Regions from separate parts of the Pectobacterium actinidiae genome, predicted to be linked through region 1. Evidence: predicted binding sites of a transcription regulator. Region 1 holds the regulator's gene; the other holds the start of a gene.

Region 1 (5,310 bases):
ATAACTATTAACGTTTTTTCACTATTCTGTATGAATAAAGAGGCCATGCCCACTTTTTTATAACACCGTTTTCAGGAATACTGTGGGGATTGAGCGAGTTAAGGATTATGTTCGGTCACTTTTATTATGCGCTTATTTATTACTCTTTTTATATTATTTTTCAGTAATCTATCCCTGAACGTGGTTCAGGCTGCGCCGTCTACCCCGCATTCTGCGCCGAAGAAAAGCGCCGTGGCAGAAACGAATAAGAAAAGCCGTCAAACAAAGGGTAATGCTAAATCACCGACGCCGATCAAAAGCAAAAAACCAGAACCTACCGCAGTCAGCAATAAAACCCAATCCCGTACCGCGAGCAAAGCGACAGAAAAAAAGCCGTCACGGACGCAAAGTAGTACACCTGCGCTAGTGAAAAAAAATCTTAAAAAGCTGAAGTCTGAAGAGAAACAAACAACCGCACAAACCAGAGTCAAAACCGGTCTGAAGAAGACCGCACTCAAGGGTAAGGCAGATAAAAATCCGTCGCTGACAGAAAAAGGAATGGCGTTAAGCGCTGCGCATAAAAAGCGCTATCAGCATGCCAAAACAACGGCAATGAATAAGTTGATGAGCCAGATAGGCAAGCCTTACCACTGGGGCGGTTCATCTCCCTTTACTGGGTTCGACTGTAGCGGACTGGTTTATTACGCCTACAAAGATGTCGTTAAAATCCAAATTCCACGCACCGCAAACGAAATGTATCACCTGCGCGACGCCGCTCCGATTAAAAAGAGCGAGCTGGAAAGTGGCGATTTGGTCTTTTTCCGCATCAATAATCGTGGCGCGGCCGATCACGTCGGAGTTTATCTGGGGGAAGGGAAATTCATTCAGTCGCCGCGTACAGGCTCAGATATTCGTATCAGCAAGTTGAGTGAAGATTATTGGCAGGAGCACTACGTTGGCGCGCGTCGTGTAGTGACACCGCAAACCATTCGTTAAGAACAGATTATATCTCTTGTATACCCTAAATAATTCGAGTTTCAGGACAAAACGTTAACGTTTTGAACAACGCCAACGCACATGCAACTTGAAGTATGGCGGGTATAAAAGCGATTCAGACACGTTTATGGCATCATCAACGTGTCTGAATATCTAACCAGTCGTTTGGTTAGTTCAGCACCGCTGTAAAACTAAACACGATGATCACCGCCAACGAACCAATAGTTGTCAGCAAAGACATCTTCAGATCTGTATCCATAAATGACTCCTTATTAACGAACAAATTTTATCTGAAAGCTTCATCTGAAAAGACACAACCCTGCACAGCCGAGCGCGTTTAGGTAGTTAAAGCCACAAATAATAGGGTTATTACGATTCTTTCATAATTCTAGCGAAAAATCTCGGACGAATGCATCACTAATAGTATAAATTAGCCCTTCCACTTTCATGATAAATCGGACACAATCCGCTGTTTATGAAAGCGCTGCGTATCAGTCGAAAAACGTCAACCCAGATCCCTTCGGTATAACATTCGGCATTCTCCTTCTGAAATCCTGTTTTTTAGCTTAGAAGAAGAACATTAAACGTAGGCAAACGATTAACAATATACTTACGTCTATAACAGGTAAGTTCAGGAGTCATTTTTAGATGGCAACGATTAAAGATGTGGCAAAGCGTGCTGGCGTTTCTACCACAACCGTATCGCACGTGATCAATAAAACACGTTTCGTCGCCGAAGAGACTAAGGCAGCCGTCAGGGCAGCAATCAAAGAATTGCACTATTCACCCAGCGCCGTCGCCCGCAGCCTCAAAGTTAATCACACTAAATCTATCGGCTTGCTGGCCACCTCCAGCGAAGCCCCCTATTTCGCCGAGATCATTGAAGCCGTTGAAAACAGCTGCTATGCCAAAGGCTACACGCTGGTGCTGTGTAATTCGCATAACGACATCGGCAAGCAGCGCGCCTACCTTTCCATGCTGGCGCAAAAACGTGTCGACGGCCTGTTGGTGATGTGCGCCGAGTACCCACCAGAACTATTGTCGATGTTGGAAGATTATCGCAGCATTCCGATGGTCGTTATGGACTGGGGACAAATGCACAGCGATTTTACCGATACGATTATCGATAACGCCTTTGAAGGTGGTTATATGGCAGGTCGCTACCTGATCGAACGCGGCCATCGTGATATCGGTGCCATCCCCGGCACTCAAGAACGCAATACCGGCAGCGGACGCTACCTCGGTTTTTTAAAAGCACTGAAGGAAGCCGACATTTCCGTGCGCGACGAATGGGTGGTTCGGGGCGATTTTGAACCGGAGTCCGGCTATAAAGCCATGCATCAGATTCTCGCACAGAAACAGCGGCCAACCGCCGTATTCTGCGGCGGCGATATTATGGCGATGGGTGCTATCTGTGCGGCTGACGAACTGGGTCTGCGCGTACCGCAGGATATTTCGGTGATCGGTTATGACAACGTGCGCCACGCACGCTTCTTTACACCTGCGCTGACCACCATCCACCAGCCAAAGGAGCGTCTGGGCCAGTCCGCGTTCTCTATGCTCTTGGATCGCATAACCAGTAAACGGGAAGATGCGCACGTCATTGAAGTACACCCGACGCTGATTGAACGTCGTTCAGTGGCAGATGGCCCTTACCTCGACTATCGCCGCTAACCGCAGCCATTCTATACAGACGATTTTCTTATCCCTGCCAGCTTTCCCTCTCTGCTTCAGCCAGCTTTCTTGTAGGCTGGCTGAAGCCGTTCTAATTCTATACCCTAAATAATCGAGTTGCATGACAACACGCTAGCGTTTTGCACAACGTCAAAGCGTTGGCCCTTTAGGGCGAGGCTCATGAATGAGCCGAGTAACGGACGTAGCCGACGTACATGCGGCTTGAAGTATGACGGGTATAATACCGTGTTTCATTTTCTCTGGTGACAGCCGATACCCCGGCTGCGATAAGTGTTTTCCAGGTCTGTTTACGATACTTTTATCTAAGAAAAGTTAAGGAGACACGATGAGTTCACCTTATACAGAAGAATGGGATGAGGAGACCGCCCCCTGGTTCCACATCGTACAGGACATGTTGGCTAGCGCGGATATCACCATCAACGGTACCCGTCCTTTTGATATCCAGGTGATCAACCCCGGTTTTTTTAAGCGCGTTCTGCAAGAAGGATCGTTGGGGTTGGGAGAAAGCTACATGGATGGATGGTGGGAATGTGAACAGCTGGATATGTTCTCCCATCGCGTCCTGCGTGCGGATCTGGAAGCGAAACTCCCCCGCCGATTGCACGATCTTACGCGAGTCGCCCTCTCCCGTATCACGAATTTGCAGTCCCGTCGACGCGCTCAGATTGTCGGTAAAGCGCATTACGATTTAGGTAATGACCTGTTTACCCTGATGCTGGATCCCTACATGCAGTACTCCTGCGCTTACTGGAAACAGGCACAAACGCTGGAACAGGCGCAGGAAGACAAACTCGCCATGATTTGCGAAAAACTCCAGTTAACATCAGGGATGACGCTGCTGGATATCGGCTGCGGTTGGGGCGGGCTTGCGGAGTTTGCAGCCCGGCACTATGGCGTATCAGTTTACGGCATCACGATTTCAAAGGAGCAGCAAATGCTGGCACAGCAGCGCTGTCAGAATCTGGACGTCACCATTGAACGACAGGATTATCGCGATCTCAATCGGCAATTTGATCGTATCGTGTCAGTTGGCATGTTTGAACACGTCGGGCCACGCAACTATGACAATTACTTTCGCATCGTGCGGCGTAATCTAAAGCCTAATGGGCTGTTTCTCTTACATACCATCGGAGCCAATAAGACCGACCCATACCTCGATCCCTGGACTCATAAATACATTTTCCCCAACGGCTGTATTCCCTCCATACGGCACATTGCGCAGGCGAGTGAGCCTTACATGGTGATGGAGGATTGGCACAATTTCGGCACCGATTACGATCGCACATTAATGGCATGGCATGCACGTTTTCAGCAAGGCTGGCCGCAGCTTTCCCCACGCTACCCTGCCCGCTTCCGCCGAATGTTCAGTTACTATCTTAACCTTTGCGCGGGAGCCTTCAGAGCGAGAACGCTCCAACTCTGGCAAGTCGTGTTTAGCCTGGAGGGCGTCGAAGGAGGATTGCGTGTTGCACGCTGACAGGAAAGAAAAACCGGACGATGCGGTTCGTCCGGTTTACAAGAATATGCAGTGCAGGATATCAGCCTTCGTTGGCGAGATCGCTCGCCTGCTTGCTAGCCAACACACGCTCGACCGTATCCACCACGGCCTGTGTCTGCGGGTCGATTTCAATATTGATACGATTCCCCAGACGTTTCTGGCCCAGAGTTGTGCGATTCAGCGTTTCTGGGATTAAATGCACGCAGAAGCGCCCGCGAGTGACTTCCCCCACCGTCAGGCTGATACCATCAATCCCAACGAAGCCTTTATGCAGTACGTATTTCATCAGTGCTTCATCTGCCAGACGGAACCAAATCTGATGGTTATTCTCTGAAACCTGAATCTTAACCACTTCCGCCGTACACATGATGTGGCCCGACATGACGTGTCCACCGATCTCATCACCGAATTTTGCGGCTCGCTCAATATTTACGACATCGCCCTCATGAATATCGCCCAGATTCGTTAACCGCAGCGTTTCCTTCATGAGATCAAAACTGACACGATCGCCGTCAATAGCGGTTACCGTCAGGCAGCAGCCATTGTGTGCCACGGAGGCTCCGGGCACGAGCCCTGGCAGTAGCTCGGGTGGGAGTTGGACAATATGCGTGCGAAAATTGGATTTTTCTTCAATCGACACCACCGGCGCGGTGCCCTGAACAATACCGGTAAACATGCGGTTTGCCTCTTAAAACCAAAAAAATGACTCAGTGCAGTGTGCCCGATATTGCGCGGAAAACCAAACCGGAATGCCGTATACCCGATTGCTGTCTAAATCGTAACGTAACAAAAAGAATATATTTTCTTCCATGCTGGTTTACTTTCGTTAAGCCGTTACAATAATGCACTCTTTATCCCAGTCTGTTTTTCATATCTGAGTCATTTATCCTGCTATTACGTTAGTCATTCAAGGAAGGTATCCGTGCAACAGTATCTGACAGAAGCGCGTAAATTATCGGTGCTTGCTGTTCCTGTCATTATTGCGCAAGTGTCCCAAACGTCGATGGGTGTGGTTGACACCGTCATGGCCGGTGCGTACAGCGCCACCGATATGGCCGCCGTCGCGGTGGGAACCTCAATCTGGCTACCCGCCATTCTTTTTGGTCATGGCCTGCTACTGGCGTTAACGCCCGTTGTCGCAC
Region 2 (5,310 bases), 600 kb from region 1:
GAATACCCAGCATAGTTCACCTATCTCTTTAGAGTTATTTAGGAAAATAAGAATTACTCCCAGATTAATCTGAGTGATAAAAAAAGAATACGTTGATTATGCAAAACATTGATCTGAGGCAAAAAAAATCTCATTCAAATTAATTAACTGTCATTCTATTAATTAATCAATTTATTTGTTTTTAAAAGTCCATCCTGCCTGATTAACGCCTCGTTGCGCAATCTTCTGTAGCACACGCCTTTCCTGATAACGGCCAAAATCAGCGTAGTACACATTTTTATACGATTTTCCCATTCAGCCAACCGCCAACATCTGCACGGTAATCGCGAAGTACTGACTCAATCGACCAGTTATGCTATAACAGCGCTCTTGTTGTTCACTGTATTTTGTGAACTGCACTCTTATCACTAAGGCTATCTAGGGTTCATTATTATGATTACGCTTCATACCAACCACGGCGATATCGTTATTAACACGTTTGCAGACAAAGCGCCGGTTACCGTAGAAAACTTCCTGAACTACTGTCGCAGCGGTTTTTATGACAACACGATTTTTCACCGCGTGATTAATGGTTTTATGATTCAGGGCGGCGGCTTCGCTCCCGGCATGGATCAGAAAGAAACCAATGCGACAATCAAAAATGAAGCCAACAACGGCCTGAAAAATACCCGTGGCACGCTGGCGATGGCACGTACTAACGATCCGCACTCTGCGACTGCCCAGTTCTTTATCAACCTCGTTGATAACGATTTCCTGAACTTCCGTTCAGAGCGTGCCGATGGCTGGGGCTACTGCGTTTTCGCTGAAGTCACCGAAGGCATGGACGTTGTTGATAAAATCAAAGGCGTTGCTACCGGCCGCAGCGGCATGCACCAGGATGTACCGAAAGAAGACGTGGTGATTACCCACGTAACGGTCAGCGAATAATCCTGCCTGCATGGCAACGTTGTTTATTGCCGATCTGCATTTAAGTGTTCATGAACCGGCGATTACCGCCGGTTTTCTGCGTTTTTTACGCCATGATGCGATCCATGCCGATGCGCTGTACATACTTGGCGACCTGTTCGACGCCTGGATTGGTGACGACGATCCCCAGCCGCTACATGCCACTGTCGCTAAGGAACTGCATGCCTTACATCAGCGCGGCATCCCCTGCTATTTCGTGCACGGTAACCGTGATTTTCTGATCGGTAAGCGTTTCGCCAAGCAAAGCGGAATGACACTGCTGCCGACAGAAACGGTGCTCAATCTCTACGACCAAAAGATCCTCATTCTGCATGGTGATACCTTGTGCACTGACGATCGGCATTATCAGCAATTCCGCCGTCGGGTACACAACCCCTTTATTCAATGGCTATTCCTGCGGTTGCCTTTATCGATGCGTCTGAAGATCGCGGCGAAAATGCGGGCCACCAGTCAGCACGAAAACCAGAAAAAATCGCAGCAAATTATGGATGTTAATCACCATGCCGTGATTGAACGCTTACAGCATTATCAAGTGGAGACGATGATCCACGGCCACACGCACCGCCCGGCCATTCATCAAGTCGAGCTTGGTGAGTCTTCTGGTCGTCGCGCCGTTCTCGGTGCCTGGCATGAAGAAGGGTCGATGATTAAGGTCACACCACAAAATATCGAACTGATTTCCTTCCCATTTTAATGCGTTTCCTGCCATTGACTTAACGGTCGCTCGCCTTATTCCCCCTTCATTTCCGCATACGCAACCGTTTTCCTCGCCATAATGGCGTGGTATGCTCTACGCCCTCAACGTCAGGCCCTCCCTGTCTGGCAGACGTAAATGCGTCACGAACACGTACAATTACAGGTACAACCACAGGAGCATTACAGGCATGTCATCCAACGTTGCCCCGGCTAAAATTGCCATCATCATGGGTTCAAAGAGTGACTGGGCCACCATGCAGTTTGCTGCGGAAATCCTCACCACGCTGAACATTCCTTTTCATACCGAAGTCGTTTCCGCACACCGGACGCCGGACAAGCTATTCAGCTTCGCAGAGCAAGCAGCACAGAACGGTTTTGATGTGATTATCGCGGGCGCAGGCGGCGCAGCACACCTGCCGGGTATGCTGGCAGCAAAAACGCTGGTTCCCGTGCTTGGCGTGCCGGTACAAAGCTCAACGCTGAGCGGGGTAGACAGCCTGTATTCCATCGTCCAAATGCCTCGTGGTATCCCGGTCGGCACGTTGGCGATTGGCAAAGCGGGCGCTGCGAATGCGGCTCTGCTGGCCGCACAAATTCTTGCCCTGCATGATAATGGCATCGCCACCCGATTGGCAGACTGGCGTCAGGCGCAAACCGATGATGTCCTCTCTCATCCCGATCCGCGGGAGGAGGCATGAAACCGGTCTGCGTATTAGGCAATGGTCAATTGGGCAGAATGCTGCGCCAGGCTGGTGAACCGCTAGGCATTGCGGTTTACCCCGTCGGGCTGGATGCAGAGCCGGAATCAGTTCCGTTCCATAATAGTGTCATTACCGCCGAGATCGAACGCTGGCCGGAAACCGCCCTCACCCGCGAGTTAGCCGAGCACACAGCGTTTGCGAACCGCGATATTTTCCCGCGTCTGGCCGATCGCCTGACGCAAAAGCAGTTGCTGGACTCGCTGAATCTGGCAACGGCCCCTTGGCAACTGCTGGCTAGCGCCGAGGAATGGCCACACGTCTTCGCCTCATTAGGCGAGTTAGCAATCGTTAAACGTCGTGTCGGTGGTTACGATGGCCGTGGACAATGGCGCTTGCGCGAGGGCGAACAGCAGACATTGCCCGCAGACTGCTACGGCGAGTGTATCGTTGAGAAAGGCATTAACTTTTCCGGCGAAGTTTCGCTAGTGGGTGCCCGCAATGCGCACGGCAAATGTGTGTTCTACCCGCTCACTCATAACCTGCATCAAGATGGCATTCTGCGCACCAGCGTGGCGTTCCCTCAACCCGATCCGCAGTTGCAACAGCAGGCAGAGCAGATGCTGTCTGCAATAATGAATGCGCTGGGTTATGTCGGCGTGATGGCGATGGAATGCTTTATTGTCGGCGACCACCTGCTCATTAACGAGTTGGCTCCACGCGTACACAATAGCGGGCATTGGACGCAAAATGGCGCGTCGATCAGCCAGTTTGAATTGCACCTGCGCGCTATTCTGGACTTGCCGCTGCCGGTACCGGTTGTCGAAACGCCGTCGGTAATGGTCAATCTGATCGGCACTGACGTGAATATCGACTGGCTGGCGCTGCCGCTGGTACATCTGCACTGGTATGAGAAAGACGTTCGTCCTGGCCGCAAAGTTGGACATCTCAATCTGCCGTCGTCGGACACCGCACAGTTGCAACGCACGCTGCAATCGCTGGCTCCTCTCTTGCCAGAGGAATACCACAGCGGTCTGGCGTGGGCAGAAGAAAAGCTCACTGCCTGACAGATTAGTGACCGTTATCCGGCAGGTTGCAATCTGCCGGATAACGCTTATCGAATAACAACGCATCGGGTTGTGATGCGATGCAACAGCAGGAACCGTACTATCGACAGATCCACGAAAGAGAAAAACCATCATTACGCGTGACATCAGCAAAATTGCGTTTATTATTTCATCTGCTCTTTATTTTATTTATTGTTCATTTTTCATCACCCAGCAATTAAATAAAGTATCAATAACGAGCCGTTAAAAATATTAAAAATAAAGTATCAAAATTGATATTTAAATTTGCGCGGAAATTTATTAAAATATTTCCCGTCAATTCATTTCTGTGATCGCCTCAATATTATTCGCTGACCACCACGATATAGAATGCCGCCACAAAACAGTATTGACCTGCTGACATAATTAGCAACATGTCTTGTTCATTTTTCAAACTCTGTAACGGCAACTTGCCGATACTGTAATTTTTATAATCCACATCATGTGGCAATACTCTTGTAACGGGGTATTAATATGTTCACCGAGGAGAAATCAGTATATGAGCACCATTCAAGATAGCAGCCAGGTGTTAGAACAGGCTTCAGGATGGCGTAAAAGCGACACCGTCTGGATGCTGGGCCTCTATGGCACGGCTATCGGCGCTGGCGTATTATTCTTACCTATCAATGCGGGTATTGGTGGACTAATTCCGTTAATTATCATGGCACTGATTGCCTTCCCGATGACATATTATTCTCACCGTGCCTTATGCCGTTTTGTATTATCCGGCAAGAAAGGCGGCGAAGATATTACCGAAGTTGTTGAAGAACATTTCGGCGTCGGCGCAGGTAAATTAATCACTTTACTTTATTTTTTCGCTATTTATCCGATTCTATTAGTTTATAGCGTCGCCATCACCAATACGGTAGATAGCTTTATTACTCACCAATTACATCTGCCTTCTCCGCCGCGTGCCGTGCTGTCATTAATATTGATTCTCGGGCTAATGTTTATTGTTCGCTTCGGTGAAGCAATGATCGTTAAGGCAATGAGCATTCTGGTTTATCCTTTTGTTGCCGTACTGATGTTGCTGGCGCTTTATTTAGTTCCGAACTGGAATACCTCTGTTTTTGAGAATATTTCTCTGAGTTCCAGCATCACGGGCAACGGTCTGTTGGCGACATTATGGCTGGCAATTCCGGTGATGGTCTTCTCCTTCAACCACTCACCAATCATCTCCTCTTTCGCCGTTGCCAAACGTAAAGAATATGGTGATGACGCAGAGAAAAAATGTTCACGCATTCTGTCTTACAGCCACATCATGATGGTGCTGACCGTGATGTTCTTCGTCTTCAGCTGTGTACTGAGCCTTTCTCCGGCTGAGCTGATGGAAGCGAAAGCACAGAACATTTCTATTCTGTCCTATCTGGCGAACCACTTTAACAACCCGGTAATCGGCTATCTGGCTCCGGTTATTGCCACCATCGCGATCTCTAAATCGTTCCTGGGTCACTACCTGGGCGCTGGCGAAGGTTTTAACGGTATGATCGTGAAAACCCTACGTAGCAGAGGCAAAACCATTTCCCACACCAAACTGAACCGCATCACGGCGCTGTTCATGCTGATCACCACCTGGATTGTTGCGACGAAGAACCCAAGCATTCTCGGTATGATCGAAACGTTGGGCGGCCCGATTATCGCCTGCCTGCTGTTCCTGATGCCGATGTACGCCATCCAGAAAGTCCCAGCGATGAAGAAATACAGCGGCCACATCAGCAACGTCTTTGTCACCCTGATGGGACTGATCGCTATTTCCGCCATTGTTTACAGCCTGCGCGATCTGCTGTAAGCCCCCACGCTACTTTAACGCCGATACGTTATTTTCTAGCCATACCCTAAATAAT

The links. The regulator PurR, encoded in region 1, represses purine synthesis genes. The targets are predictions, from matches to a motif close to CANGCAAACGTTTGCNTG.
Region 2: a site for PurR is predicted at 1,718-1,735, ahead of purE (5-(carboxyamino)imidazole ribonucleotide mutase). Genes of this name have one in related genera too.

Annotation. Positions count from the first base shown of each region.
Region 1 covers NZ_JRMH01000001.1:2,576,668-2,581,977, forward strand. The annotation lists gene KKH3_RS10925 (C40 family peptidase) at 127-975, shown strand; gene cydH (cytochrome bd-I oxidase subunit CydH) at 1,145-1,234, opposite strand; gene purR (HTH-type transcriptional repressor PurR) at 1,624-2,649, shown strand; gene cfa (cyclopropane fatty acyl phospholipid synthase) at 2,996-4,147, shown strand; gene KKH3_RS10940 (riboflavin synthase) at 4,209-4,844, opposite strand; gene KKH3_RS10945 (MATE family efflux transporter) at 5,091-5,310, shown strand, end outside.
Region 2 covers NZ_JRMH01000001.1:3,178,382-3,183,691, forward strand. The annotation lists gene KKH3_RS13650 (DoxX family protein) at 1-13, opposite strand, end outside; gene ppiB (peptidylprolyl isomerase B) at 433-927, shown strand; gene lpxH (UDP-2,3-diacylglucosamine diphosphatase) at 938-1,660, shown strand; gene purE (5-(carboxyamino)imidazole ribonucleotide mutase) at 1,851-2,360, shown strand; gene purK (5-(carboxyamino)imidazole ribonucleotide synthase) at 2,357-3,427, shown strand; gene KKH3_RS13675 (HAAAP family serine/threonine permease) at 3,966-5,255, shown strand.